3 regions of the Thalassotalea fusca genome follow, and region 2 is predicted to be linked to each of the others. Evidence: predicted binding sites of a transcription regulator. Region 2 holds the regulator's gene; each other region holds the start of a gene.
What was found. Region 2 encodes sigma-54, which starts transcription at its own class of promoters, with help from an activator protein. Its sites were predicted from a motif close to GTTGGCACGNNNNTNGNNT; they were not measured.
Positions count from the first base shown of each region.

Region 1: a site for sigma-54 is predicted at 2,594-2,612, ahead of ACSLUK_RS04715 (PEP-CTERM sorting domain-containing protein). Genes of this name have one in related genera too.
Region 3: a site for sigma-54 is predicted at 4,693-4,711, ahead of ACSLUK_RS05535 (EF-hand domain-containing protein). Genes of this name have one in related genera too.

Region 1 is NZ_JBQRUN010000003.1:59,151-69,701, reverse strand. Features, by position in the region: gene ACSLUK_RS04725 (PEP-CTERM sorting domain-containing protein) at 1-179, opposite strand, end outside; gene ACSLUK_RS04720 (PEP-CTERM sorting domain-containing protein) at 617-1,327, opposite strand; gene ACSLUK_RS04715 (PEP-CTERM sorting domain-containing protein) at 1,800-2,528, opposite strand; gene ACSLUK_RS04710 (hypothetical protein) at 2,848-3,915, opposite strand; gene ACSLUK_RS04705 (ThiF family adenylyltransferase) at 3,917-4,777, opposite strand; gene ACSLUK_RS04700 (PEP-CTERM/exosortase system-associated acyltransferase) at 4,790-5,560, opposite strand; gene ACSLUK_RS04695 (pyridoxal-dependent decarboxylase, exosortase A system-associated) at 5,653-6,879, opposite strand; gene ACSLUK_RS04690 (acyl-CoA ligase (AMP-forming), exosortase A system-associated) at 6,876-8,477, opposite strand; gene ACSLUK_RS04685 (patatin-like phospholipase family protein) at 8,571-9,407, opposite strand; gene ACSLUK_RS04680 (S1C family serine protease) at 9,572-10,336, shown strand; gene ACSLUK_RS04675 (divergent polysaccharide deacetylase family protein) at 10,380-10,551, opposite strand, start outside.
Region 2 is NZ_JBQRUN010000016.1:20,171-30,721, forward strand. Features, by position in the region: gene ACSLUK_RS16165 (MlaC/ttg2D family ABC transporter substrate-binding protein) at 1-647, opposite strand, end outside; gene mlaD (outer membrane lipid asymmetry maintenance protein MlaD) at 667-1,137, opposite strand; gene mlaE (lipid asymmetry maintenance ABC transporter permease subunit MlaE) at 1,168-1,947, opposite strand; gene mlaF (phospholipid ABC transporter ATP-binding protein MlaF) at 1,952-2,746, opposite strand; gene ACSLUK_RS16185 (calcium/sodium antiporter) at 3,161-4,144, shown strand; gene ACSLUK_RS16190 (KpsF/GutQ family sugar-phosphate isomerase) at 4,151-5,116, shown strand; gene kdsC (3-deoxy-manno-octulosonate-8-phosphatase KdsC) at 5,116-5,661, shown strand; gene lptC (LPS export ABC transporter periplasmic protein LptC) at 5,658-6,224, shown strand; gene lptA (lipopolysaccharide transport periplasmic protein LptA) at 6,226-6,714, shown strand; gene lptB (LPS export ABC transporter ATP-binding protein) at 6,715-7,446, shown strand; gene ACSLUK_RS16215 (RNA polymerase factor sigma-54) at 7,503-9,008, shown strand; gene hpf (ribosome hibernation promoting factor) at 9,035-9,322, shown strand; gene ptsN (PTS IIA-like nitrogen regulatory protein PtsN) at 9,349-9,804, shown strand; gene rapZ (RNase adapter RapZ) at 9,865-10,551, shown strand, end outside.
Region 3 is NZ_JBQRUN010000003.1:255,710-266,260, reverse strand. Features, by position in the region: gene ACSLUK_RS05560 (winged helix-turn-helix domain-containing protein) at 1-47, shown strand, start outside; gene ACSLUK_RS05555 (TerC family protein) at 33-788, opposite strand; gene ACSLUK_RS05550 (sigma 54-interacting transcriptional regulator) at 909-2,273, opposite strand; gene ACSLUK_RS05545 (hypothetical protein) at 2,280-2,858, opposite strand; gene ACSLUK_RS05540 (sensor histidine kinase) at 2,886-4,436, opposite strand; gene ACSLUK_RS05535 (EF-hand domain-containing protein) at 4,769-5,059, shown strand; gene ACSLUK_RS05530 (hypothetical protein) at 5,180-5,512, shown strand; gene ACSLUK_RS05525 (DUF3862 domain-containing protein) at 5,747-6,004, shown strand; gene ACSLUK_RS05520 (TetR/AcrR family transcriptional regulator) at 6,105-6,995, opposite strand; gene ACSLUK_RS05515 (ABC transporter ATP-binding protein) at 7,167-8,822, shown strand; gene ACSLUK_RS05510 (DUF1330 domain-containing protein) at 9,012-9,338, shown strand; gene ACSLUK_RS05505 (hypothetical protein) at 9,348-9,533, shown strand; gene ACSLUK_RS05500 (DUF4382 domain-containing protein) at 9,618-10,551, opposite strand, start outside.

The DNA of each region.
Region 1 (10,551 bases), on a different contig from region 2:
GGGTTTTGAGCTACGCCTTCAAATAAGTTACCGCTGCTGAAAAAATCTTGTGCAGAAGGGAAAGCGTTAACGCTATCTGGATCCCAAACAACACCACCAATGTTGATGAATGAAGCGTGTGCTGAAAGTGAAAGTCCTAAAGCAGCAACACCTGCTAATAATCCTTTTTTAATGTTCATGTTGATTTATCTCCAACGTAAAAATTTTGAAATTCTTGATTTATGTAATTGTCGGTATATTAGCAGTTGTTGTGCCAGTTTTTTCTTGGTGGCTTTAAGTTATTGTATTTTATGATTTTAATGTTGACTTGTTTTTTCGTGTTACTCTGTTGTAAATTAGGGGGTGTAAAATTTTATGACACTTAATTGTACCTAAGCACAAAAAAATACTTTCGAGAGAATAGGAATCACAAATAACGTATTCTAGGTGTTTGAATTAGCGTTTGTTAATGCATAGGTTGATTGTAGATAAGCTCTTCGAGACAACTAGATTAAGGATTGTGTTATCGATATATAGTTGAATTCGAATTGAACACTTTTTTTAGCAATTTTTTAACTGCCAGATAAATAAGCCCGTTAATAACGGGCTTACAATAAATTTTGTTATAGGGGGCTAGTTATGCGCCTTTCTTACGAGAGCGGGCAAAGCCGAGTAATCCTAAACCTAATAGCGCAATAGAAGCTGGCTCAGGAATAGAGTTACCGGTTAATTCAAAACCGCCTTTAAGTACATCTGGTGTGCCAGAAGGTTGGAATGACGAAGATAGCACCATATCCGTACCGTCTTTTTCACCGTTCGTGTCGAAATTTCCTGCGGCTAAACCGCCGTCAACGTTTAACAATGCACTACCAGTACCCGTATCAGAACCAGTACCTAAGTCAGTCCCCAAGCCTGTTAAATTACCAGCTGCGACTAATGATAACCATAGGTTGCCATCGCTTGACGAGCCAGCCGTTGCTACGTAATCAGGTGTGTGATCGACGAAAATATCAATCTGAAGGTCTTTAAAGGTGAAGACATTGCCTACAAAGCTCACTAATTCCATTGAAAAGGTATAAGTTAATTCGCAGCCAGGACAAAATTCAGCCACGTTGTTAACATCGCTGTTCATTTGATCAAAAATACCAAAGCCGTTTACTATGTCTCCTGGATTTTTAGCGACGTTTTCAAATAAGTTGCCGCTACTGAAAAAATCTTGTGCTGCTGGAAAGGCATTTACGCTATCTGGATCCCAAACCACACCACCTATGTTAATAAACGAAGCGTGTGCAGATGCCGACAAAGCCAACGAAGCTACGCCAGCTAATAACCCTTTTTTAATTTCCATGTATTATCTCCAAAATACTTAATTAAATTTTATCCAAGTCGTTACGACGGCATTAAAAAAGCATAGTGTGTGCCAAAAGCGTTAATAAGATTGCAATAAATTGTTTACACAGGCTTTTTTACACAAGGATAAAATCCCAGAAATTTCTCAATTTAGATGTTTGTAAATTATCGCGACACTTTGGTTGAACAAAAATCCTAAAATAACAATGGATTGCCTGTACAAGCGTACAAAAATGGCGGTGATGTAAGCGGGTATTAATTGCCCTTAGCGTTTTATTTTGGAATTTTGGCAGTAATATATCGGGGTTGGGAAAACCATCTGTCTGATTTGAAAATTAGTATTAGTGTCTAGAGCTTGTTCTGTTGGGAATACTTCATGACCCAGCTATAATTTTAACTAGGCCAACAAAAAAGCCCGTTCAATGGAACGGGCTTTTGATTGTCGCTGAAAGTTTAATTAGATGGACTAATTAAGCTTTTCTTCTACGTGAACCAGCAAAACCTAATAGACCTAGGCCTAATAAAGCAATTGACGCTGGCTCTGGAATTGAGTCACCAGTAAGTTCAAAACCGCCTTTCAACACACCGTCAGTACCTGAGGGTTGGAAAGAAGATGAAAGAACCATATCAGTACCGTCTTTTTCACCGTCTGTGTCGAAGTTGTCAGCAGCTAAGCCACCTACTACGTTTAATAGTGCAGAACCAGTACCTGTGTCAGAACCTGTACCTAAGTCAGTACCTATACCTGATAGAGCACCTGGTGCAGCTAAAGCTAACCATAAGTTACCGTCGCTAGAAGTTGCAGACGTTGCTGCGTAGTCAGGTGTGTGATCAACAAAGATGTTGATTGCTAAGTCTTTAAAGTTGAACAGACCTGTAGAACCAACTACTGGAGTGTAAGATACTAGCTCCATAGAGAATGTAAAAGTTAATTCACAACCAGGACAGAATGCGGCTGCATTGTTTGTATCGCTATTGAATTGGTCGAAAATACCAAAGCCAGTAACAACGTCACCTGGGTTTTCAGCTATGCCTTCAAATAAGTTGCCACTGCTGAAAAAATCCTGTGCAGAAGGGAAAGCGTTAACGCTATCTGGATCCCAAACAACACCGCCAATGTTGATGAATGAAGCGTGTGCTGAAAGTGAAAGTCCTAACGCAGCAACACCAGCTAATAATCCTTTTTTAATGTTCATCATTCTACCTCTGAAGTATCTGTTTATATTCGGTTTTTAATATTTATGTTCGATTGTTGATTTTTAATATGCATGCATGGTGCCAAGTTGACGAAAATACTTGTGGTATTATGTTTTTAAAGGCCTGTAGAGATGGTTCTGGCAGTCGTTAATACGACTGGATTTTCGCTGCTGTAAAGAATAGTGACACCTGAACTTATTGTTTTTGTGTGTTTTTTGTACAGTTGTTGTTTGGTGAAATGATTGATCTAGGGAATCGTTACATACAATCTGCGAGAGGGCGGTGAAAGAAGAGTATGAGCAAAGCTATATATCACTTTGCTCAACCAATATATTTTTGCGTCGGGTATTTCAAAAATGTAGAGAGTTGGCGTCGTTTTGTTCTATGTTTAACGCTACCATTTCGTCCTAGACGAAAATACATTAAGCCAAAGCCACTGTCTGGATGTTTGAGCGCTTGCATCATTTGTCCGATTTCTGCCATCTCTGACTTGTATTTTGGTTCACAGGCAACAAATCCTAATGAGAAAATACCTGGCGCAGCGTATGGTTGCAGCGACATGCCTAATTCAGTCGCCTTTAACCATAGATGCTGAAAACTTCTCCCGCCTTCAATTATTGACACTCTATCGTTGTCTTTTATAGAGAGTAGACACAGTGCAGGAGAGGTAATGATAGGCAAATATACTGATCTCATGCCAAGCATTTTATGCGCGCCTATTTTATTTAGGCGGTTCATCCACTTCCAAGAACTAAGCAGCTTAAACATTGGCAAAGCAGGTTTTTCAATTGCTAAAACTTCGACAGGCATGCCTTCGTCGGCATGGGTATTGTCAAATTTTACGGTAGAGAAGAGTTCTTGGTGCAGAATTTTGCTTTTAAATCGAATTGATTCTGCTTTAGTGATTACTGGCAGTGCGGGAGGACTGTTGCCAAAAGACACTAGATCATAGGTCAATTTACATGACGAATGCTCAACGCATTGCGCTAGCTGATCTAATTCTTCTGCGGCAATTTTACCTTTGAAAGGTAAACGTCTATCGGTACATCGTTTATTAATGAATTGGGCAAGGTCGCCGTTAGGTGCTTTCTCACTTGTTTCAAAGCTGATATTTGCTACGTGAGAGTCATCTTTGTCATCTGGAAAATAATGACAAGTATGCTGATAGCCCAACGCATTGGCCGCAATGATGCAGTTTTCAATAACCGCGCCTAATGCTATATCTGCCAACACCCAACGATTATCTGAAGCTTTACCTGCTCTCGTTGTGTCTATCCATAGTTGTAGTTGATTCTCTTGCCATGCATAAAGCATAGGCTGACTATTGTCAGCAGACGGCGCATTGATACCAGCAGTAATAATTTCCTGCTGGTGTGCTAAGGACGGCATACTAAATCCCAAACTGTATCTTTAATGTTTCAAATAGCTTCATTTGTTGTGGGTTAGTATGACCACCCTCAAGGTATGACTTCTCAAATTGATTGGTGTAGGCATCGAAGTGCTGTACCCATGGTGCATTGAGAATTTCTCCACGGTTAAGAAACATCTTCGCTACTTGGCTTGCTGCTACACCTGCGGCTAACTGACATCCGACAATCGTTGATGGGCCCTTTTTATTTGCCAAGTCGAGACGTGAAGGATCAACCAAATACTGGCTTTGTATTGCCGTAGGCGTTAAACCAATAAAAAATTTAAGGTACTGTTCATTTTCAGTTAACCCATTCATTCCAAAGTGTTCTTCGAAAGTCATGTCGCCGGGCATAAAGTTAATATATGCAGTACCCATACCGATAGGCGCAGCCGTGAGAGCAGGAATACGTTTTTCAGCACACTTTTCAAAAACTTTAATACGAGGTGGCATTGCAAAGAAGTCTAAAGAGTCAACGTAGCAATCGACATCTTGTAAAAATTCATCAGTATTGTCGTCGTTGATTCCGTCAGGAAAGGCGCGAATGTCAATTTCTGGGTTTATCGCCTTTGCCATAGCAACCATAGTATCTAGCTTTGGTTCATCGTAAGTACTGACATTTGCCCCTACTTGTCGATTGGTGTTTTCACACGCGAATAAATCAAAATCGGCGACATTAAATTTTGTGATACCTAATCGAGCGAGTGTGACGATGTGCGAACCACCAACACCACCTAAGCCTGCAATTGCGATTCTTTTTTCTTTTAAATGACGTTGCTCGTCTTCAGTAAACCAGCCTATATTTCTTGAAAACGCTAAGTCGTAATCAAATGCATGTGCCATGTTCACACTCCGTTATTTTTCTTTTAGGTTGGTATGAGGAATTAAAAATACCTGCTCTTTTAGATCCGCGTATATGATTTCGTACAATGTCTTTATTTGATCAGATAAATTCAATAAGAAACTTTTTTGGTCAAGATAAAACATTGCGCGACGTCCATGATAGTCCATTTCTTCACCGATTTGCTGGAAAGGCAGGCCGAATCGCTCTAAGCGTCTACTCAGTCTGGGCTCCATCATGACAACCATACCAATATGATTACAAATGTTAGCTAATGCTAAACCGCCTAAATATAGCCCCATTGCGATGTTTGGAAAGTTTCTGCGTTCGTCTTCAGAGTATACCGTTTCGGGGTTCACACTATTAAGCACATAAGGGACGTTTTTTTCTTTTTCGCGTCGCCTAAAACTTGCTAACACTGCGAGTCGCGATATTTCACCGAAGCCACCACGCGGGAGTTTTGTTGTATCAAGAATCTCAGGCGTCGCACTATGTAAACAAAATTGCTCAAAGGGGAGCTTTTTGTTTGGTTCATCAATGGGAGGAATAATGAGGCGAATGCAACCCGCATATACGCCAGTTCTGCGGTGCTCAAGTAAACAATGGTACGCATATTCATCGCATTCGTCGGATTCCATTCGATCGGCATTCTCTGGTTCCCAACCAAGTTCATCGCTGTAAACACCGTAACGAATTCTAAAAGCTTCTTGTCTAAGCTCTTTGGTGTTGGCAAAACGTACGCGAAAGTATTGATTGAAATTCTCAGCAATTGAGTATTGTTTCATTCTCTTGATCACTTTCCATAATTGTCGGTTAATGACTTAACTATAACAGTTTATTATCTATTTACACATTTAGTGTGACATCGAACAATATATCAAAGAAGTATTTCATATACACTTGATTGACTTAAAAAATTAATCGGACTTGCGGTTGCACCATATGCGCCTGAGCGCATAACGGCGACGTAATCACCGATGTTTATATCAGGCAAAATAACCTTATTTGCGATTATGTCCAATGGCGTACATAGTGGGCCAACGATATTGACCGCTTTTTCTTTTGGTTCAGCTTCCATCTTATTCGCTATAACAACAGGGTAGTTTTTTCTAATCACTTGGCCAAAATTACCCGAATTCGCCAGATGGTGATGCAATCCACCATCGCAAACCACAAATGTCTCGCCTCTGGATTCTTTTTTATCAATCACTTTGGTGATATAAACGCCAGCTTCGCCTACAAGATAACGTCCTAATTCCAGAATAATATCGATCTCGCCAAAAATCGATTTTTCCTGCTGAAGTAAGTTCTTTAAGTTTTCTACGATTGGTATAACATCGAGGTGCGATTCACCGGGAAAGTAGGGGATACCAAAGCCGCCGCCAATATTGACGTATTGAATAGCGCAGGGTGATGCACTCAACAGTTGCTTAGCAAGATCTATCGTACTGGTGTGGGCTTCAATGAGGCTTGTGGCATTGAGGTTTTGTGAGCCAGTATAAATATGAAACCCTTTTAATCGAACTAAATTGGTATCTAGGCTCGGCAAAAAATCCATTAATTGTTCTTGGTCAATGCCGAATGGTTTTGCACCACCTGCCATTTTCATACCGGACGCTTTGAGTTCAAATGATGGATTTACACGAAATGCGACATTCGGTGTTTTAGCCAGTCGCTTCGCTATAGCGGTGATTTGATGAAATTCATGGAACGATTCAACATGTAGTGTCGCGCCTGCAGTAATTGCGGTGATGAGATCACTTTCTTGTTTCCCAGGTCCAGCAAAGCTGATCTCGCTAGTAGGCATAGAAGTTTGCATAGCAAGCAAAAGCTCTTTGCGAGAAGCGACATCAAAACCATCTACTAAACCCGCCATATAATGCACCAAACTTGGCAATGGATTCGCCTTAATTGCGTAATGCAGTTTAACCTGAGATGGCAGAACGTTCTTAAGCTGTTTGACCTGATTAGCCATAATAGTCTTGTCATAGGCATACAAAGGCGTTGAACCAACGAGGTTTTCTAGCTCTGCAGCCGTATGATTGCCTATTAATAATTGTTCATTACTGATTGTGAACGCATCTAAAGGGGCATGCGGCTTCATTGTGCACTCCTGCATAATTGCTCGTATTGAGTCTTAACGGTAGTGCGATCAATCTTACCATTGGCATTAACTGGCAGCTTATCAGTCAAATGGCAATATTGAGGCACCATATAGTTCGGTAAATGGATTTTGCAGTGCGCTATAACTTGTTGCACGTTTAACGATGAATCGCGTTGCTTGTTTTGTTCAACGACTACGCACACTGCTTGTCCAATGGTGTCATCTGATACACCAAAGGCAACAACGCCGCTAATTTCGTCAACTGCATACAGGCATTGTTCAATTTCAGTTGGGCTAATGCGGTAACCTGACGACTTTATCATTTCGTCATTTCTACTAACGAAATATAAGTAGCCGTCTTCATCAAACTTAGCGCTGTCGCCTGACCATACCGCCATTGATTGATTGGGTACTTCACGTAACACATTCGGCGCGGGTCTGAAGCGTTTAGCTGTCGCTTCCGGTTTATTCCAATAGCCTAGGCTGACCAAAGGCCCACAATGGACTAATTCACCTACTTCATTTACTTCACACGGGCTGCCATCAGGTCTTAAAATGAGAATTTCCGCATTGGGTATCGCTTTACCCATAGACGTTGGACGCTTGCTTACCTGTTCGGGCGGTAAGAAAGTAGAGCGAAACGCCTCTGTTAAGCCATACATTAAATAAGGGCGCGCATTAGGCATCATATTCTGTAGCTGATGCAATGTGTCAACGGCAAGAGCACCACCAGAATTGGTGAAATAACGAACTGAAGCAAGTGACTTATTATCTACGTTTAATTGGATAAATTGCTGCCACAAAGGAGGGACGGCCGCTACACCAGTGATCTGATGCTTTGCAATCGCGCGTATAATGTCGCGTGGCAATAGGTAATCCAATAACACACAATGCGCACCAATATAAATTGCTGAAATAAGCTGATTTAACCCATAGTCAAAACTAAAAGGTAGCAATGCTAGCAAGGTATCGGCAGATGAATTTTCTAAATAAGTTGTGACCGATTGTGCACCCAATATCAGATTACTATGAGATAAAACGACGCCTTTAGGTGCGCCTGTACTACCACTGGTGTACAAAATAGCTACCATGTCATTGCTTGTACCGTGGTAATCGGCAATTTGCGCACCTTCAGCGTTGGCAAGCCAGCTTGTCCATGAATGCACTGTGAATTGGGCGTTGATGAAAGTTGCTGGCTCAAACTCGTCGACTAACACAACGTGCTCTAACGAAGATATGTGCGGTTGTGCTGATTGCAGCTGTTCTAAACGAGCACGATTGGTCACTAATACACGAATTGTACAGTCATTAATAATGTGGCTGACTTGCGGTGCTTTTAATGTGGCGTTTATAGGAACAAAAGTTGCACCGATTTTACTGGCTGCCAACATACACGCTACGTTTTCAAAGGATTTACCTAAATAAATACCTACCCGATCGTAACGAGATATATCGAGACGTGTTAATGCTCTAGCCGTTGCATTAGTTAATTGCAGTAGCTGATGGTAGGTGAGTGTGGTGGACTTGAGTGTTAACGCGGGATTGTCAGCGTACTTGCTGACGGCTGATGTTAACAATTCATGTAAAAATACCGTCATGCATCGTCCTGAAAGAATATAACTCGATCTGTGGTGGTTAATATAACGAAAACTAATAGTAACTTAACTTTTATCGCGTAACCACCTGATTGTTTATGCGGTATCTCGTTCTTCAGACAATGCTTTAACTTTAATTGGCAGTATTTTAGTGGCCGTATGGTAGCCTTTGAAAAACAAGGCCTCTTTTTGTGCTGGTGTCATAGTAAAATCTACTGCCGAAGACAAACCTGTATTGACGACTACTGTGTTGTGCCAAAACGCATCATTGATATACTCGCGTGAAATGGTTGTCATGAAGGTACGTATAAGCAGAGTGACGTAATTAAATATTGGAAAGAGCCCTTTAATTTTGACGTCATCATATTCATATTCACCTTTTAATCGAAAGCAAATCACGGGGGTGCCGTCTTCAGCCCAATCTCGGTGAAGGGCATCTTCCGATAAAATACTGCCATCAACCATTAAATGTTTGCCAAATGATTTAAAGCTAAAGACTAAGGGAATAGACATTGAAAATCTTACGGCCAAAGAAACTTTTACGTCAGGGGTACGCTCTTTGTTAAAAATGACTGGCTGTCCTCTGGCGACATCTGTTGCTACAATGTGTAAATTGTATTTGAGCTCTCTAAATGTCTTGCCATCAAGTAGTCTGTCTACCCAACGTTCAAATACATCGCCTGAGCTTAACCCGCCATTTCTGATCAGCTTGATTAACGAAAACTCTCTAAACTGATTGTAGTCAGTGTGTAGGGCAATATGTTTGATTTCGGCTAAAGACAATCCAGCCGCATATAAACTGCTCACAATGCTGCCACCCGACACACCAACAATGTGATCGAAGTCGATGTTAAATTCATCGAGTGCCTGTAATATGCCGACATGCGCTGGCAAGCGTGTGCCTCCACCTGCAAAAATTGGGACAATCTTCATAGAACTCGTAGCTTCTTAGTCGAAAAAATGGTTATATTTGTGCATAGCCAGTTGAAATAAATATTTAATTCAATTGGTATTAATTACAAATTATGGTCAATATTTTCGGATTTGCGTAATTCAACGTTTCGAATATGACTCTATCAGTACAATATGGAATTTATATGAAACTTATTTGGGGCATTTTCTTCGTTATCTTTAGTGTAAGTCTGTCAGCAAATTCTTCAACGTTGGCAGATACAGTTGCCAAAATTAAGCCCTCAGTGGTAGGGATTGGTGTGTATACGCCAACGGGTCGGCCAAAGAATACGCTGACAGGATCAGGCTTTGTGGTAGGTAAAGGGCAATATGTGGTAACTAACCATCATGTGGTACCTGCAGAATTAGATAAAAAATTACTGCAAGAAATGGCTGTGTTTGTGGGGAGTGGACAATCAGCGACAATTCGCAAGGCGAGCGTTGTTGGTTCATCGCAGCGACATGATTTGGCTATTTTGAAGATAGAAGGTAAACCACTCAAAGGGGTTGAACTAGCGGGTTCTGAATTCGCGAGAGAAGGGAGCTATGTTGGATTTACAGGCTTTCCGATAGGGTCCGTGCTTGGGTTGTATCCAGTGACACATCGCGGCATCATTGCCAGTATAACGCCAACGATTACGCCAGTGGCAAATGCGAAACAATTGGATGTACGTATGCTGAAAAAGTTGCGCGAACCATTTCTTGTTTATCAATTGGATGCAACGGCTTATCCAGGCAACAGTGGTAGCGCACTGTATGATGTTGATAGCGGTCGAGTGATAGGTGTTATTAACAAAGTCTTTGTGCAAGAAAGTAAAGAAGCAGTGATTAGTAACCCAAGCGGTATTACTTATGCGATCCCAGTGAAATATTTACATGAACTTATAACTGAGTTAGGGATTGCCATCTGATCTCGGAGGTTCCTAAATCATTAGCGTGTTACACAGATATCGCTCAATCACCCGATAAACTCGCACTGTGCGTGTGAGATTCGTTTAGTAACTGAGAAATGCCGACTAATTGAATATTGTTCGCGGTTAGCTCGGGTAGCAATTCGCTAAGTGCTTCAATCGTTTCTGGGTGCGGGTGGGCAATGGCTACGGCGCTTCCAGAAACGTTGGCTATT
Region 2 (10,551 bases):
TGTTCTCTGAGCATTTTTGTAACGTGAGCCAAACCTTTTTGACGAATTAAGCTACTCAGCTCGGCTTGTTTGCTGTCAAGTAAACTAATCCCTTCAGCAACCATGTCATAGGCTTTCCACTCTTTTGTCTTTTTGTCTTTTCGCACGCGAAATGAGATATCAATCGGTGCTCGGCCTGGCTCTATTACAGTTGTGTTTACCGCAACAACTTTATCGTTACTAAAGTCTTTCGCAGGAGCAAAATTTACTTGCTGATTCTTGTATAAGGTAAAAACTTGCGCATAAGACGTTATTAAATAGTCTCTAAAAACTGGGACAAACTCTGCACGCTCTTGTTTATTCGTTTTTTTGAAATTATTACCAATCACTTTGAACGCTGCATATTTGTAGTTGACGTAAGGCATCAACTCTTCACGCACGATATTCTTGAGCAGATTCGGATTTTTTCGAATCATTTCTTGCTCGGCAGCAAACCGCTTGAAGGTAATATCAGCCACAGTTTCGATCATCTTATACGGATCATTTTTGTCAACACGGGCTGAAGGCCCTGCTTCTGCTACGAATGGTGCAGCAGAAACTGTAGGTAATGCCATTGTTAAACTTGTTAACGACAAGGCAACCAATAAGGATTTAGTTATCTTTTTCATATTCATTCCCAATGGCAAATTAATCACCGCTTCCCTGACTAAATAAAAACTGTCCAATTAACTCTTCCAGCACCAACGCAGGCTTTGTGTCTTCGATATAATCGCCTGGCCCTAGTGTATCAACTGACTCATCTATAAACCCAGGCAACAAACCCAAATACTGTTCACCTAGCAAACCTGCAGTTAAAATAGATACAGACGTCGCTTCCGAAAAGTTATTGTACTGCGCGTAAATATCCAATGTAACAACTGGCGTATAATCTTCTGGGTCTAGCGCTATCTTACTTACTCTGCCAACCACAACACCACCAACTTTTATCGGCGACCTAACTTTCAAGCTACCAATATTGTCAAACTTAGCATACAGCTGGTAAGTTTCTCCATTACCCGAAATTCCGCTATCTGCAACTTTTAATGCCAGCATAAGTAGTGCTGCAATACCTATCGCAGCAAAAAATCCGACAAATAACTCTACCTTTTTAGACACCATGTCTTTCACCTACCCCAAAAAATACCGCATTTATTTAGCAAACATTAATGCAGTCAAAATAAAATCTAAACCTAAAACCAATAGCGATGACTGTACCACCGTTGCTGTCGTAGCACGGCTAATTCCCTCAGATGTTGGCTCACAGTCATAACCTTTATATACCGCGATCCAAGTGACGACAAATGCAAACACTAAGCTTTTAATGATGCCATTTAAAATGTCACCTTCAAATGATACTTGTGCTTGCATTACCGACCAGAAAGTACCGCTATCAACACCTAGCCAATCCACACCAACTAAGTGAGCACCTAGAATTCCAACCGCTGAGAACACCGCTGCTAATAAAGGTAAACTAATAAACCCTGCCCAAAACCTTGGCGCTATGACCCTGCGAAGCGGATCAACGGCCATCATTTCAAGACTCGATAATTGTTCGGTCGCCTTCATAAGGCCTATTTCAGCTGTTAATGCTGAGCCTGCCCTACCAGCAAACAAGAGTGCTGAAACTACAGGCCCTAGTTCACGTAATAATGAAAGCGCGACCATAGGCCCTAAACTCGCTTCAGCACCATAGCCAACCAGTATGGTATACCCTTGCAGCGCTAGTACCATGCCGATGAATGTGCCGGATACCACAATGATCACCAACGACAGTACACCAACAGAGTAAAGCTGATTGACCAGCAGCGGGTACCCTTTGCGAAAATTTGGCACACGCAACAATGCTGACATTAACATTAACAGCGCGCGGCCTAAGCCGGACACTTGTCCGATAATGTTACGTCCTAAACTTTGAATAGCTCCAACCATTTAATTACCCGATTAATTCCTGCATATACGGTGCAGCTTTAAAATGAAAAGGTACTGGCCCATCAGATTCACCCTTTACAAATTGTTGAACTAAAGGTGATGTTTGCTGCCTGATTTCGTCAGGTGTTCCGTGGCCAATAATTTTTTGCTCAGCAATAATGTAGATGTAATCTGCAATACTCATTACTTCAGGCACATCATGCGAAACCACAACAGAAGTCAAGCCAAGTGCATCACTTAACTCTCTGATTAATTTAACGATAACTCCCATTGATATCGGATCTTGACCGGCAAAGGGTTCATCATACATGATAAGCTCTGGGTCGAGAGCAATCGCTCTAGCCAATGCAGCTCTACGCGCCATCCCACCAGATAACTCACTTGGTTTTAAATGGCGCGCACCTCGTAAGCCAACAGCTTCGAGTTTCATCAACACCATCTTTTCAATTAAAGCTTCTGATAACTGCGTGTGCTCTCTAATAGGAAACGCGATATTGTCGTAGACAGACATATCGGTAAATAATGCACCACTTTGAAATAGCATGCTCATACGTTGACGTGCTTGATACAACTCGTTGCGACTCAGTGAAGGTATATTTTGGCCATCAAACAGTATTTGCCCAGACTCGGGGCGAATTTGCCCTCCTATCAGTCTTAGCAATGTTGTTTTACCGATACCACTTGGCCCCATGATGGCAGTAACCTTGCCTTTCGGAATGGTTAGGCTGATATTGTCGTATATAACGCGTTCTTCGCGTTTAAACGTCATGTTTTGAATATCGACTATTGTATCCGACATAGATCCTTCATCAAGCGTCATGTTAACTTTATGCATTAAAGGCGGAATTCTACCTTAGCCACGCAAATTCTTCATTAGAAAATACCGAATAAATTGTTAGAAAATTAGTAAGAAAACGTATCAATGCGTAAGAAAGTGTAAGCCCCCCTTGAAAGATTAGCTCCTCGCCTCGATTATTTATAAGGCATTACGCCACAACTAAGCTAATTTTCAGACAAAGTAGAGTGAATTAAATATGGCTAGGGTTGTCGATTTACAAGGAGTCAGTACAAGTTAATGCGCTTTTATCCAAAAATAATGGCGAAAAACTAATAGAAACCTGCATTATTCATGTTTTTTTCATAACAAACACGAATAACTCTTTTTTTTTATGTCACAACCAGCGACAATTCGCGGTTCAATTGGGAGTTTTTGATGCTTGTACAGATTTTAATTTTACTTATTTCCTTGGTGACACTTGTTTGGAGTGCCGACAAGTTCGTTTTCGGTGCCTCTTCTATTGCGAGAAATTTCGGTATTTCCCCCATGATCATTGGTTTAACTATTGTTGCCATGGGGTCTTCTGCGCCAGAAATGATGATTGCAGCGACAGCTTCCTTTCAAGGTAATGTCGACACCGCTGTTGGTAACGCCATAGGTTCCAATATTACTAATATTGCACTCGTACTTGGTATTACTGCGCTCTTTCAACCTTTGCTTGTATCATCTGCCACGGTAAAACGCGAGTTACCCTTAGTATTAGGAATCACAGGATTAGCCTACTGGATGCTTTTTGACCAATACTTCAGCCATACTGAAGGTTGGATACTAATGATTGGTTTTTTTACTTACATAGCAACCTTATTGTTGATTACATTAAATGGGGCAAAAAACCATGCTTTAGACGATGCGATGATTATCGAAGCAGAGCAAGAGGTTCCTGAGGCCGTTAGCACTGGCTGGTCACTCTTTTGGTTGGCAACGGGAATGGTTTTACTGCCATTGAGCGCCACTTACTTAGTTGATTCATCCGTATTTATTGCGCGGGCATTTGGCATTAGTGATCTAGTAATAGGTCTGACAGTTATTGCCATAGGCACCAGCTTACCTGAGTTGGCTGCCAGTATTATGAGTATCATCAAAAAAGAAGACGATCTCGCACTTGGCAATATCATTGGTTCCAATATCTTTAATATTTTGGCGGTACTTTCATTACCCGGCATTATTGCGCCAGGTAATATTGACAGCAACGCCGCTTTGCGAGACGCACCGTATATGCTCGGCGTCACCTTTTTACTATTCCTAGCTTGCTTTAGTCGTAAGTCAGGAAACTTCCGTATTACGCGCCTAAAAGGCGGCATATTAGTAATGGTATTTATTGCCTATCAACTGCTGTTATTCAGCCAGCTAAAAGGTTAATCGTTCATGAAAGATTTTATCTCCCAAGGCCTTAAAGTTATCGATATTGAACAACAAGCTGTTGCAGACTTGCGTACCTTTATTGATGATGATTTCAACTATGCCTGCGAATTAATGTTTAGTTGCTCTGGGCGAGTCATCGTTATTGGCATGGGGAAATCTGGACATATTGGTGGAAAAATAGCAGCGACTCTCGCCAGTACTGGCACACCATCATTCTTCGTTCATCCCGGTGAAGCGAGTCACGGTGACTTAGGTATGATCACCAGTGATGATGTCGTGTTAGCGATATCCAATTCTGGTGAAACCGGTGAAGTTGTACAGATTATGCCGGTGATAAAACGCATCGGAGCAAAGCTAATTGCGCTTACTGGCAATAATAAGTCAACGTTGGCCAAACTTTCTGACGTACATGTCAATGTCGGTGTTTCCCAAGAAGCTTGTCCTTTGGGTCTCGCACCAACATCTAGTACGACGGCTACCTTAGTTATGGGTGATGCCATGGCAGTCGCTTTACTCAACGCGCGCGATTTTACCGCTGAAGACTTTGCTCTTTCACACCCTGGTGGTAGCTTAGGAAAACGCCTTTTGCTTAGACTTGCCGACATTATGCATGTTGGAGAACGTTTACCCATTGTGACCAAGAATGTACTCATAAAAGACGCATTGGTAGAAATGTCACTTAAAGGTTTGGGGATGACAGCAGTAGTCGACGATAATCAAAAACTTATTGGCCTGTTTACGGACGGCGATTTAAGGCGTATTCTTGATGAAAGAATAGATATACATAAAGATGAGATTGCATCTGTTATGACTCGCCAACCAACTGTTGCCAAAGCAGAAATGCTCGCAGCCCAAGCACTTAAAGTGATGGAAGACAAAAAGATCAATGGTCTTATTATTGTCGATGATGCCAATCATCCCATTGGTGCTATGAACATGCATGATTTACTTAGTGCAGGGGTGCTGTGATGCAAACACTTTACGGTGCAGTCGCCGACCAATTCATCGAAAAAGCAAAAGCTATAAAATTGTTTGTTTGTGATATCGACGGCGTATTCTCTGATGGCCGTATTTATTTGGGAAATGATGGCGAAGAGCTGAAGGCATTCCACACCAAAGATGGATTTGGCGTTAAAGCACTTGGTGCCAGTGGCGTTGATGTTGCAGTTATCACTGGACGACAATCGAATATCGTGCAAACACGTATGTCAGCTCTGAATGTTAAGCATATTATTCAAGGCAAAGAAGACAAATTGCCTTGCTTAGTCGAACTGATTCAATCGCTAAACATTTCCCCAGAACAAGTCGCCTACATAGGCGATGACATGCCAGATTTTGAATGTATGAACTTTGTTGGCTTAAGCATCGCGGTTAATGATGCCCACCCGACTATTAAAGCGATGGCCGACTATACAACAACTATTCGCGGTGGCTTTGGTGCAGTAAGAGAAGTTTGTGATTTAATGATGCTGGCTCAAGGAACACTTGCGCATGCAAAGGGTGCAAGTATATGAATCGACTCTATGGCGCAGCATTCTCTTTCTTTGTGTTTGCCATATTGATATATGCCGTTGTTGAATGGCATCAATCTAAACAACCAACATTGACCGATCTAGACAATGATATCGCACCTGATTTTATCGCGGAAACGCTGAGCAGCGATATATATAACAAAGAAGGTAAACTTGCGTACAATATTGACGCCAAACGTATGGAGCATTTTGCAGATTACGAAGTTACCCACTTTGATCAGCCCAAATACACGCTATATCCAAAAGGTGGCGAAGCACCTTGGAAAGTCAGTGCCATTGATGGCACCCTTTATAGTAATAACCTCGTGAAACTTGAGAACCGCGTAACACTTATGTCTACTGACGCCAGTAGTTTGGTGCGAGAAATTCACGGTAGCTACTTGGAGCTGAATTTACGTACGAATGTACTAAGTTCAGAACAAGCAATTATGATTATCGGCAACGGATTTACCATATACGGCTCAGGACTCGTTGTTGACTTAAACACTACACAAATGACATTGAATGAACATGTACAAACGATTTACAAGAAATCTAACTCTTAGTTTGGCGCTTAGCCTTACCGTCGCGACTTCACCTACCGCAATATCTGCTGAAGTAAGTGACTTTGATCAAGAAGTTATCATAAAATCTGAAAGCCAAGACGGTGATTTAAAGAAGAAAATATTTAGCTACATAGAAAACGTGGTTATTACACAAGGCTCTCTTGTGATCAATGCCGATTTGGTACAGGTTATTACCTCGACTGACGCTAAGGAAAAAATTTATATTGCTAAAGGTAGTCCTGCAAAATTTAGCCGAACACTTGCCGATGGAACCCCCATCAATTTACAAGCAAATGAAATCAAATATGATCCGGCTAATAGCCTAATCATCATTTCTGGCGATGCGTACCTTGAGCAAGACGGTACACAAATGACGGGTGATACCATCACCTACAATTTCAGAACTGAACAGGTCAACGCATCGAGTGACGATGATGCACAGGTTGAGACTGTTTTACAGCCGCAGCATCTAGAAAAGAAGAAAAAATAGATGAGTGAATCAGTACTAGTTGCGAATGCACTCGCAAAAGCGTACAAAGGGCGACGTGTAGTAAAAAATGTTTCATTGTCTGTTAACGCAGGTGAAATTGTTGGTCTACTAGGCCCTAATGGTGCAGGTAAAACTACATCGTTTTATATGATTGTAGGTCTGGTACCAAATGATAGCGGAAGTATTACGCTAAATAATGAAGACATTACACTGCTTCCAATGCATGAAAGAGCGCGACAAGGCATTGGCTATTTGCCTCAAGAAGCGTCGATATTCAGAAAGCTGAGTGTATACGACAATATTATGTCGATATTGCAAACACGTAAATCGCTCACAGAAGTAGAACGTGAAGAAAAGCTTGAGCAACTGCTTGAAGAGTTTCATATTTCACACATAAAGGATAATCTTGGGATGAGCCTTTCTGGTGGTGAAAGGCGTCGTGTTGAAATTGCACGCGCACTTGCCGCTGATCCTAAATTTATTCTATTAGATGAACCATTTGCTGGTGTAGACCCTATTTCCGTAGGAGATATAAAGAAAATTATTCTACACTTAAAAATGCGCGGTATAGGTATTCTCATTACGGACCACAATGTAAGAGAGACGCTCGATGTATGTGAACGTGCTTACATTGTGAGTCATGGTGAGTTAATTGCTGAGGGTGACGCAGATCAAATTCTTGCGAATCAACACGTAAGAGATGTGTACCTCGGTGAACAATTCACGTTATAGTTAAGGTAATCCAGCTAATTATGTTTAATAACAATAACAGGAAAGTAAGTTTTTAGATGCGCCCTACTCTGCAACTTCGAATAGGTCAACAACTCACCATGACCCCACAATTGCAACAGGCAATCAAACTGTTGCAATTGTCGACATTGGATTTACAACAAGAAATCCAAGAAGCGCTAGAAAGCAATCCATTGCTGGAAGTAGATGAATCAGCTCCAACTAACCAAGAAGATAAACCTGACAACCTCGAAGAAGCGTTTTCAGCACAATCAAATGACTCATCCGATAATGCTAGTTCCGATGGTTCTGAAGACGCCATGCCTTCGGCTGATGAAATCACCACGACCGAAGCAATGGATAAAAATGATATCCCTGAAGAGTTGAATATTGATACGACGTGGGATGAAAGCTTTAGCGCAGGTGTATCGAGTGGCGGCGTTGGCCCTTCAGATGATTACACTTATCAAGGTGAGACCACAGAATCTATTCAAGATCACTTACGTTGGCAAATGGATTTAACGCCATTTACTGAAACAGATCGCGCAATCGCCACAGCGATTATCGATGCAATCGACGACGCTGGTTATTTAACCGTTACCGCCGAAGATATTCTAGAGAGCTTAGGTGTCGAAGACGTAGAAGTTGATGAAGTAGAAGCAGTAATCAAGCGTATAAACATGTTTGACCCCGTTGGCGTTGGCGCTCGCTCTATCTCTGAGTGTTTATTAATTCAACTTAATCAATTCGACCCTGCCACGCCATGGTTAAAAGAAAGTAAAGTGGTATTGTCTGAGCACATCGACTTACTGGGTAATCGTGACTATCGTCAATTAATGCGTAAAACACGCTTAAAAGAAGACCAACTACGTGAAGTTATTCGATTAATCCAGTCTTTGGATCCTCGCCCTGGTGATAGCGTAATTAAAGGTGACGATCAATACATCGTACCGGATGTATCTGTTGAGAAAAAGAATGGTCGCTGGGTCGTAGAATTAAACCCTGATACTGCGCCTCGATTAACAGTTAACCAACAGTATGCTTCTATGGCTCGTTCAATGAAATCGACCACGGACAGCCAATTCATTCGCTCTAATCTCCAAGAAGCTAAATGGTTCATTAAAAGTTTAGAAAGCCGAAACGAAACCTTATTAAAAGTGTCTAATTGTATCGTGCAACGCCAACAAGGCTTTTTTGAACATGGCCCTGAAGCGATGCGTCCGATGGTTTTAAATGATATTGCTGAAGCTGTAGATATGCACGAATCAACAATATCTCGTGTTACCACACAAAAATACATGCATACTCCGAGAGGCATATTTGAGTTGAAGTTTTTCTTCTCGAGTCATGTAAGCACGGAAAATGGCGGTGAATGTTCATCGACAGCTATCCGCGCATTAATCAAAAAACTTGTTGCAGCCGAACTACCCGCTAAGCCACTAAGCGACAGCAAAATGGCAGAGCTACTCGCTGAACAAGGAATAAATGTTGCGAGAAGAACGATAGCTAAGTACCGCGAGTCCTTGTCTATTCCACCTTCAAACCAACGAAAAAGTTTACTTTAACTCACCCAACGATAAGGAATACGCATATGCAGATTAATCTTTCAGGTCATCATGTTGAAATCACCGATTCACTTCGCCAATGCGTTAATGAGAAATTTGCCAAGCTAGAACGACATTTTGAGCATATCAATAACGTGTATGTCGTATTAACAGTTGAAAAATTAAGTCAAATCGCCGAAGCAACTTTACATTTGAATGGTACTGAAATTCACGGTAAAGCCGAAAATGGCGATATGTATGCATCAATTGATTCTCTTATCGATAAACTTGATCGCCAAGTACTTAAGTACAAAGGCAAATTAAACCAATACTAAAGAAGTAATAATCCTTCACACGCCTTATGAAGTTACATGAAATATTAACCGAGGACTGCACGTTATGTGCAGTCCCAGCGACTAGCAAGAAAAAAATACTTGAAACCATCAGTGAGAAAGCCGCTGAACACATCAGTGGCTCTACAACTTTTGAGTTACTCGATAGTTTAATTACGCGTGAGAAGATGGGTTCTACCGGCATAGGTAATGGCATTGCTATACCTCACGGACGCTTGCCCAATACGGAGAAAGTCATTGCGGTATTAGTGACAACATCTGAACCTGTCTCCTTTGACTCTATCGATAATCGCCCGGTTGATATTTTTATCGCTTTGTTTGTTCCTGAAGAACAATGCCAGCAGCACCTTTGTACTTTGCAAAGTATTGCCCAGGTGTTTAGCGACAAACGAATTTGCAAACAAGCGAGAAAATGTGAAACCAGTCATGAACTGTATTCGCTCGTACAGCAAACCAACCATTGATAGATGTAGCGTGCATACATTTCTGTTAAGGTATAACAAACCTACCAAGGAACCCCTTAAATGAAGTTAATTATTGTTAGTGGCCGTTCTGGATCGGGCAAGAGTGTTGCCTTAAGAGTTCTGGAAGATTTAGGCTATTACTGCGTTGATAACATCCCCGTTAATTTGTTACCAGCCTTAACGCATACAGTAATTAACGACTATGAAACTGTTGCAGTAAGTATCGATGTACGTAACTTGCCTGACGAACCTTCCGATGTCGCAGAAATCCTTGATTACTTACCCAATAATGTTGAGTTGAGTATTCTTTATTTGGACGCAGAAGATGTAGACCTTATTCGTAGGTTTAGCGAAACAAGACGATTACACCCATTGATCCGCAAAAACATTGCATTAGATCAGGCTATTTCTTTGGAAAAAAAGCTACTGGAACCTATTGCCAGTCGCGCTAATTTATATTTTAACACCAGCCAGTTATCACCACACCAGCTGGCAGACATGATCCGTGAACGCATATTAGGTAAGAAAACTGGCACTATGATTGTCGTATTTGAATCCTTCGGTTTTAAACACGGAATCCCAAAAGATGCAGACTACGTATTTGATGCCCGATTTCTTCCAAACCCTTTCTGGGAAAAAGAACTAAAACCCTACACAGGATTAGATCAGCCCGTGCAAGATTTTCTTGCAAGCCAACCTATCGTGACAAAGTTTATTTGGCAAATTAATAGCTTTATGATGACATGG
Region 3 (10,551 bases), on a different contig from region 2:
AGCGCGGCAGTATTGATATTTACCAAACGCAATCAGTCAGTCGATGATTGCGCTATACGTTTTCTTTTAGCCCTACGTGACAACATATTTAAGCTTTCGATAATCACAGCAAATGCCATTGCTGCGTATATATACCCTTTTGGTAGATGCGCACCAAAGCCTTCTGCGATAAGTGTTGTACCAATCAACAGTAAGAAGCCCAGCGCTAACATTACCACGGTTGGATTGGCATGAATGAAGCGAGATAGCGGGTCGGCGGCCACAAGCATAGCGGTTACCGTAATAATGACTGCCGCCACCATAATAGGTAAGTGTTCTGTCATGCCAACTGCAGTAATAATACTGTCGATAGAAAAGACAATATCGAGTAATAATATTTGAACTACAACAGCAGAAAAGCTTATGCCAACTGCAGCAATCCCATTATTTTCTGGTTCGGGATCCGGATCTATGATGTGGTGAATTTCTTTCGTTGCTTTCCATAGCAAGAACACGCCGCCCGTTATCAAAATAATATCGCGCCATGACAGGCTATGTTCAAACAATGTGACCACAGGTTCAGTTAAGCCAATGATAAAAGCAATTGTGCCTAATAAGAATAGTCTGAGTATTAACGCAGCAGAAATGCCTACTCGCCTTGCTAACGCACGTTTTTCCTCAGGAAGTTTATTTGACAAGATTGAAATAAAAACCAAGTTGTCGATGCCCAGTACGACTTCCATCGCCGTTAATGCAGCAAATGCCGCCCAAGCATTAGGATCTGTGAGCAGTGATAAAACATAATCCATACGTGTTTTCCAACAGAAATTCTGAAAGTGATAGAACCAAGATTATGGCTAACTGCTTCATTAAAAGCCATTTATTTTTCAATCAGGCAATATTATCTGAAGAATCCCAGCGTGATTGTTTCATTCGTCACGAAATGCCTCGGCATTGAGGTGATGTCGGTTAAGCAGTTTATAGAACTCAGTACGATTGCGCTGGGCAATTCGGGCTGCTTGTGACACATTGCCAGCAGTTAACTTAAGCAACTTGGCAAGGTAGTCTCGTTCAAATTCATCCCTTGCTTGTTGAAAGGAGGGCAGCGGTGCTGTTTCTTCACGTAGCGCATTGGCGACCAATTTCTCGTTGATTAAAGGCTCTGTTGATAGTGCGACACTTTGCTCAACCACGTTCTGTAACTGACGTATATTACCAGGCCAGGGGGCGCTAATAAGCAACTCCATCGCTTCTGTTGAAAACCCTTTTACAGTAGTTGTGGTGTGGGCAGATACGAGTGTCAGAAAATGCTGTGCCAGCAGTGGAATGTCTTCTCGACGCTCCAGTAGTGGCGGTAATTCAAGCTCTACTACATTGAGCCGATAATATAGATCCTCTCGAAATGTACCGTCGATAATGGCCTGTCTCAGGTTTTTGTGAGTGGCGGAGACAATGCGAACATCGGTCTTAACTGATTGAGTGCTACCAACGGGACGCACTTCTTTTTCTTGAAGTGCGCGTAATAGTTTTACCTGAAATGTCAGCGGCATATCACCAATTTCATCGAGAAATAGGGTTCCACCAGTGGTTGCTTGAAATAAGCCGGTATGGTTATTTTCTGCGCCGGTGAATGCCCCTTTCACATGGCCGAATAATTCAGATTCTAAAAGGTGTTCAGGTATAGCGGCACAGTTAATGGCGGTAAAAGGACGCTCTGCACGATGACTTGCTTTGTGAATTGCTTTGGCTAATAGCTCTTTACCCGTACCACTTTGACTATGAATAAGTATGCTAAAGTCACTCTGTGCTACTTGTTTGGTTTGTTGCAACAGTGACTCCATTACAGCGCTACGACTAATGATTCCTTCGCGCCAATGGTTTTCATGTGTTCCCTTTGGGCTAATGGCTGGCTGTAACTGCATCGCTTTTTCAACTGTTGCTAACAGTTCCTGACTTTCAAAAGGCTTAGTCAAAAAACTAAAAACGCCTTGCTTGGTGGCGTTTATCGCATCGGGAATCGTGCCGTGAGCGGTCATAATCACCACAGGCATGCTTGGGTACTGTTGCCTAATTTGCTCGAACAACGCCATGCCGTCCATGCCTTCCATGCGTAAATCACTGATTACCATATGAGGATGAAAACTCTTTAATATGCCAAGTGCTATTTTGGCATTAGCTGCTGGCTCGACAGTGTATCCGGCGGCTTTCAATCGAATACCGATTAACCTCAATAAACTTGGGTCGTCATCGACGATCAAAATTTTTCTTGGTGATTGTGTATCAGAAGTCGTCATAGCGCGCTACTGTCCTCGTTTATTGATGGCTTGTTCGATTTTTTTCAGTTGGACAATTTGCTTATTCAGCTGGGTAATCTTTAATTGTTGCTGGCTTAATTGTTTATCTTGTTTCGCGATCAGCGATTGTGCCTGATGGTATGCACCTTGGTAATTCTCCAATTCTTTCAATAATAACAACTGCTGATTGAGTTGATCTTTTAGCATGACGATAAATGCCAAATCCTTAGGTGTAAAAATGGCGTGATTATATGGCTCAAGCTGATAAGTATTCAGTTGTGCTTTTGCCGTATAAGGATTATGAATAGGGGCGTTGGGTAAGCTATGAAGCATGACTAACAATAAGTCTGTATTGGCTACTCCGTTGAGCTTATTTTGTTTTTGTCTGGTTATTTCAGCCGCTAATTCTTCATCGCTTAAGGTTTTTATCCATAGATAATAGTGGCTAGCATCAGATTCAGGCGTTGGTGCTCCTGTGATAGATTGGCACGCTGAAAGTAGCCCAGCCAGCGCCAGCATGAATAAAGACCGTCTTAGACATGAAAACATCGTTTGAACAATGGGAAATTGGTGTCTAGTTTTCATAACTTGTTGCTCTTTCTCTCGGCCGATTTAATCTTCATTTCTTGATACTCGGGGAAGTGTTATCTCAATATTGGCGCCGCAGTGTTGTGCATCACTGTCCTTAATGATTATTTCACCATTTAATCGCATCAATAGTTCTTTAACAATTGTTAGGCCAAGTCCACTCCCTTTTACTTGGCAATCAGTCGGTGCGGGCCCTTGATAGAATGCTTCGAACACACGTTCTTTCATATCATCACTAATACCGGGTCCCTGGTCGATAATATTTAGCGTTAACTGCTCTGCGGTGATGGTACCACTAATCGTCATCGTACCGGACGATTTTGTGTATTTAATCGCATTGGAAATAATATTGTCGAGAATCACCCTAAGTTGTTTGGCATTACTGTAGATAGTCACATCGTCAAGCGTGTTGATAATGGTGATCTGCTTGCGTTTTAAATCGAGCTTGTGATCGTTTAATACACTGTCAATCAATACCAGCAAGGCTATTTTTTCACTGTCTTGCAGGCTCGTTGAATCGAGCACAATATTAAAGTCGAGCAATTCTTCAATATGGCGCTGCAACCTATTCACACTCTCTCGAATGATTAGACAAATTTCTTGTTGTTCGTCGTTGAGTGGCCCGACACTATTGTCGTATATCAGTTCCGTACCTTCTCGTATGGCAGCCAGCGGTGTTTTCAATTCGTGTGAAATATGGCGAATAAAACTCGATTTTTGCAGTTCTAGTGCATGTAAACGTAAGCGCATCATTTCTAGCGCGTCCGCGATTTCCCGAATCTCTGGCGAACTTTTAACATGAATTGCTTGTTCAAAGTTGCCTTGCTCGAGTGATTTTATTTTTCGAATCAATAGTTTAAGTGGTGAAGTGATCAGGAAAATAAAGAATCCGGCAATAACTAAAGTAACAGGAATAATCACTAAGCTTATTAACATTGTGCGACTAACCTGTTCGGCGCCTTTCTTAATGCTGGTAGCTTGCGCACTAATCAGCTTATTGCTGTAAATATTTATTTGTTTGCCTAGGTCGGCTAATTTGACAAAGTGCTCTTGCAGCGGTTCTAAAGATTGCTCATCAATTGCCTGATCATTGATGAGGTCGTCGATTAACTGAATGCGTTGTTCGAAATGTGCACGCAAATCGTTGAGTGAATTGTCAACGTAAGGTGCTAGCTGATGGTCTAGCAGCTCTCTAATTCTCAGAAATTGCGCCACGTAATTGCGCTTCAATTCTTGGTCTTTCAACACGACGTATTGGCTAGCATATCGTTCTAACTGCGAACGACGATCATTGAGTTCCTGATTGATATTGGTTAACTCCGCAACCGAATAAATCGCCTGTGCGCCTTGATTAGACAGTTGATTTACTTGCGTCGCACTATAAATTAGCGCCACTACCAGAGGCAAGCTCACTAGTGAAAAACCAAGCAAGGTCAGCTTTTTGATGGAAAGAGCACGGCCGTCTAATAGTCGTCTAAGCGCATGATATTTTCTGCGCAACAATAATTTCATCGTTGTCGTGCGGGTCTTACGAATATCTACACCGCTTGGTGCAGGCGTTTTATTTATGGGCAAAACTTTCGTTATCCAAATGTTGAGAAGCCCTTTATTTTTAAGCGATCCGCCTGTTGTTTTCAATGCTGTCGTTAATTTGAGACAGGTAAGGAAACGGGGCTGGTGTGTTGTTTGTTATTGATTTTTAACAATTTATTTGTGTGTGTAAGGTTACGGGTAGGCGCTAAGTTTTTTTAACAAAAATAACTGTCGCCAAATAGCAACAGTTATTGATCAGTAAATTCATGAATGTCTTTAATTATCAGTAGTTTAAAATCTTGGTACGGATGGTGCTATGTGAGAGTGACATAAAAATAATGCGTTCTACGCTAATTCTATTGAAGGAAGATAAAATGAATAACATTAGTCTTAAACAAGTCACACTAGCCGTTTTCGTTACAGCATTAATCTCTACATATGTGAGCGCAGATGAAGCGGTAGAGAAATCGACAGCTATTGCCAAATCAACAGCAACACACAAAATTGATTTTCAGCAAATCGATACAGATAAAGATGGCGCAATTAGTCAGGTAGAAGCAAAAGTTAATCAATTTTTACATGATTCATTTGCAAAGGTTGATGCTAACGGTGACGCCGTGATCAGCAAAGATGAGTTTGACGCTTTTGTAAAAAACACTAAATAAGTTTATTACCTAAGTTTCGGTGGTCGCAGTTTATCCCCCTGCGCCGCCAATAACTTTGCTCGCGCAATGTTTGCCGGCAGCTCCCAACCTTCCAAGCCGGCTTTTTTTAAGGGTGAAACAATGATTGACAATAATGCTCGCTACATACAACTCGGTGAATGGATATTTGAAGTAAAATCGATTCGCGCGTTACGCGTTGATGCTTACGGTAAACCTTACAATGCCATAGCTAATGTTACATTGAACGGCGACGCTGCATATGTTGATGGTTTGATGACAAGAGAAGAAGACGAGATTAGTCGAGAAGACTTTCAAACTTTCTACTCTTTATGTCAAAAGCTTGGCCTGAAACATATGCAGTTTGACCGCTTCAAAAATGACGAGGCAAAACTGAGTACTGTTGAAATTACACCTTTAGAAATGGAAACACCGCGATTAAAGTTAGTTCTGTAGTTCGAATGTTTGTTTGTGCGACGGCACTAAACAATTGACCTGTTCGAATGACGGAACAAAAGCCAAAGCAGTGCTAAGTCTAAACGCTTAGTGCTGCTTTTTTCTATGCGCCATGAAGAAGCTTGATTACTGAGCCGGATAATCGCTATTTGTATCATTTGCTCATGGACATTGGCGTCAAATATACCTAACCTTGCATATTAGTCGAATATCAAATTCAAATTAGGAAGTGAAATGAAACTATCATCATCTCTATTAGCGATTTCTTTAGTTATTCTTTTAAGTGCTTGTTCAAAAGTTAACAAAGAAAATTACGATAAACTTGAACTCGGCATGAGTAAGGAAGAAATTCAAGCCGTTATCGGTGGCGCGGATAATTGTGAAGAAGCAATGGGCACATTAACATGTGTATGGGGTGACAAAGACGCTAAACATATTAAAGTGCGCTTTGTTGCTGATGCTGCGGTTACGTTTTCTAATAGCGGTTTATAATCGTATCGTTAAAAACAAAATGAAGCCAAATACCTGAGATATCCCTTATTTGTGCACGGTATCTCAGGTCCATATTCATTTACGATGGTACTAGAGCTAACTATATCAATTCAACATCAAGCACATCCGCCAACCGTCTTCGATACACATTCAATTCCCCATACGGGCGCAAGTTTGCAATAAGTGCGCGCACCAAGATAGTGTTGATTACTTCGCTGTCGAGTTCGGCGGAAATGAGCGATACAGTTTCCAAAACTTGTTGTTTCTGTACACTACTCATATCTTGCGCTTCTTGAGTGATGTTTTCCAATATCTGTACCGCCTGAAGGTGCTGGCGTTCACTATTATCAATCCCTTGCGTTAACGGGAAATTATCTTGCGTGAGCAATGGTTTAACGTTTGAAGTTTGCAAGGCGTTTATTGCGCTGTCTAAGCAAAAGGCGAGTAGTTTGGCACAGCGTTGAATAGAAAAGTTCGCATCATCTAGCGTTAGGTAAATCATATATTCTTGAAGCAGACCATTAACGAGTGATACGATGTCATACAACCATGGAGTTATGGTGTCACCATATGCATGGTGTAATACCTTTTGCTGAGAGAAATGGTAGTTAATTCGACACTCTTGCACTACAGCCATTACATTGGCATCCATTATGACCATTTCTTCGGATAGAAATGCTTGAATGAATGTTCGTTCATTGAGGGCTTCTTGAAATTCCTGCACAAGATATTCCTCTAGAAATTGCACTCCATTTTTTTGACTATTCTCTAGAAGTTGGTCAACTAACTGTTGGTTTTTTTCGTCTGATTGCAAAAAAAGTGCCTGTACTATATCAAGTTTACTTGAAAAGTAAGAGTAAACGGAGCCTTTAGCAATACCGGCTGATTCCGCAATACTGGCAATGGTTGTGCCTCTAAACCCTTTCTCTATAAATAAAGTCTTTGCGGTCGACATGATTAAGTCACGTTTCGATTGCGTTGGAGTAACCATTCTAATATGCGCCTTTGATATGGAAAGGCCATATTTTGCCATATTTTAAAATAAATGACTACTCGGTCATTTGACAAATGACTATGTGGTCATTTATATTTGGGTTTGTTGGTCATATCTGTGACCGCTTGGTCACTTTGGTTGGCTGGAAGAAATTTGAGGAGGCTCGAAATGCAAGAATCTAAAGGTAGTATACGTTCTTTATGGCAATTGTTGTCACCACATAAACCACCTAAGAAGGCTTTTGTTATTTTGACTATTCTTGTCATTTTCGCTACTGCGCTTGAGTTAGTCTTGCCCCTCTATTCGAGTTACCTCGTAGATTCTATTGGCAGTGAGGGGATAGACGGCCTAGTTGTTGCTGGGCTCATTGCTATTGTATTGATTGCTGCAATGTTTGAAGCTTTCCTTGGTTGGTATGGTGGAAGAATGGGGTGTCAAATAGGCTTTCGCTTGCGTTATAGCTTGATTGGACGTTTGTTGCATGCACAAAGTAAAGACATGGATGAGGAGCATAGCGCAGAATTAAGTGCAAGGATTGCCAATGACACATTAGAAGTAAAGGCTGTACTAGCAGATGATTTGATTGGATTACTCAGCGGTATCATTTCGCTTGTTTCGGTCATTACAATAATGTTTGTGCTTGATTGGCGACTAACTTTGGTGCTACTTACCTGTGTATTAGCCGGTTTTGTGCTGATAACACCTATCGCGATGATGATGAATAGTGTTGGTCAGGCAACATTGTCAGCAGAAGCGAATTTACTAAAATACGTGACTGAATGGCTTAGGTACGGACGTTTGGTGAAGTCACATAATGCGAGCGCACAACTACATTCACGATCAAAAGGATTACTTGATGAGTGCTATAAACATGAAATGCGCGCGGTAAAAATACTGTCGTTGATTGGCCCCATTTCTAATTTGGTACTGATGCTAAGTATGATTGCGATTCTTGGTTTTTCGGCATACTGGTTAGCACAGGGCACGATGACGCTAGGCACGATAACGGCATTTCTAATGTACTTGTTTGGCTTAACGTTTCCGCTAATGGCAATGGCGATGTTCTTTAGCAACTTAAATAAAGCGGCAGGCGCTGCGGCGCGACTCACTGAAATAAATCAACTGCCAATGGAGTCATCTGAACAATCCACACCACTAGCACAGGTAACGGAGCTAGCTGTACAAAACCTTTCATTTAGCCGCAATAATAAGGCTATCCTAAAAAATATTAACTATCGTTTTTCAGGAAATGGCTTGTCCGTCGTATTGGGAGAAAGTGGCAGCGGTAAGACGACTTTCCTGAATCAATTTTTAGGTTTCTACCCTGAAACACACGAAAGCGTACTCATTAATGGTCAACCACTAAATACTTATGAATTGGCATCAGTTCGTCAATCAATAGCGTGGGTTGATCAAGAACCGAAATTGCTGCATGCAACTATTAGAGAAAATTTGACGCTTGGGTTAGACGAACCGTTAAGTGACGAACGCATTCTTTCAGTATTAAATCGCGTTGGTTTAAATAATTGGTTAACACGTATTAATCACGATTTAGATCAACAAGTTTCTGAACAGGCACATCAATTTTCGGGAGGAGAAAAACAACGTTTTGCTATAGCGCGTGCTTTGTTACGTGATGCAAGGGTACTATTGTTGGATGAGCCCACCTCTGCGCTGGATGAAGCAAACAAACTTGCGATGATGTCACTGCTAAGAGAGCTCGCACAGAATATGCGAATTATCATGATTAGTCACCATCGAGAGCTGATAGCGCCTAGTGACAATGTAATCGAAATGAATGAGGGAAGCATTGCGTGCGGGTAAATTATATATTTGGGTAAAGAGTGGCATCTAAGAAATTGTTACATAACAGGTTTGCCCGCCCTGACCATTACTATTGCCAATGCAATGAGATGAGTTTATCTTATTTTAATTGTTAAACACTGTGTTTGCGTGGTGATGGTAGAAGACTCTAGGCACAACCACTCGCTTATCTGAATATAAGGAAATGTTATGGCGTACGAAATGTTAGTTGGGTTGCAGGTAACTGATGACGAAATGTACACTGCCTACCGTGAGGCAATGAAGCCAATACTGACTTTGTACAAAGGCGGTTTTGGTTATGATTTCAACGTTGCCGAGGTACTCAAACATGACGAGAGTTCGCCTGAAGGCAGTAACATCAATCGGGTGTTTACTATTTACTTTGAAAGTAAGGCGAGTTCTGAAGCATTTTTTTCAGATGCCGATTATCTCGCGGTAAAATCACAGTATTTTGAACATTCTGTTGGTGGCTCGACTATTATCGCTAGCTATGAAACTAATAAAAATAAGGCATAAGGGGGGCATATGTCGAACTTTAAAAAAGTGGGTATTGTTATTGTGGCAGTGCTAGTGTTAGGTTCTTTCGCCAAGCATTACAATGAAAAAAATCATATGGAAATGGCACTTAAAACGTGCGGTGCCAAAGAAAATATTAAGCGCGTTGATTCAAAAGGATTTGAGTGTCACGCCATGAATGAAGCACAAAATTAATATGACAGCGACGTTATTGTTACTCAAAAGACGGTAAGATCAATAACGCCCTGATTAGTCTTAATTAGTTCGTTAATTTCGTTGTTAATTAATCTCAGTAAAATTGACCGTGGTTTCAGTCTCGGCTTCAATCGTCAATTCGTGCACTTGCTCGCTCGGATTGGCAATCATTAGCGCGTCGTATTCTTCGGGGTCATCACCAACCGCACTGCATGAAAATGCAATGGTATACTCGCCTGCGGGTAATTGAGCGATTGTATAATGGTATGTGTCATTGTCAGCGTCATATGTAATCGTATCTGACGCAAATGGCGCAACTACCGTTTCAGGGATTTCATTTTGAGCTTCCGCTGGATCAAATTCATCGCCCATCATTGCTTCATCGGCAAGCATGCCCTCATATAGATAAACGATTTTTCCGTGATCGGTATCTTCATCGAACACTGTTTCACAGCTTTCACCTGCCGTGAGTAAATTCACATCAACCATTCCTGCAACCGAGCCTACCATGGCGTCATCAACGATACGTATACCATGAGGTTTCAAGTTGTAACCTGCGCCACCAGCGGTACTTACCAAAGAAGAGCGGAGATTAAACTCAATGGTATAAGCTTGTTCACCTTGATCAGATACCGTGAATGCACCTAATTTGAGCTTGTTGCTGGGGGTTTTTAAAGTCTTAGTGCCGTCACTGTCCTCAACCCAGCAAAACTCTGTACTGCCATTATGGTTTTGCGGACAACCTGAGGTATTTAAAATTAGATTGCTATAACTACCCGGGGCTATTTCAGCGCCTTCTATGATCAACTTAGTTTCCCCGTCTTGATAATCCATTAAATCAATGGTTAAAGTGGTCGGGTTGTCACTGTCATCTAAGATGGGGACTAATAGTCCAGAATCATCATCTTCATTATCATCAGCTGATTTTAATGTAATCGATTCAAACGTTACGTTGACAGAAGTGATAGAGTCAGCTGGCGCATCCGATAAAGAAAAAGAGACTTTCGGTGTTTGATCT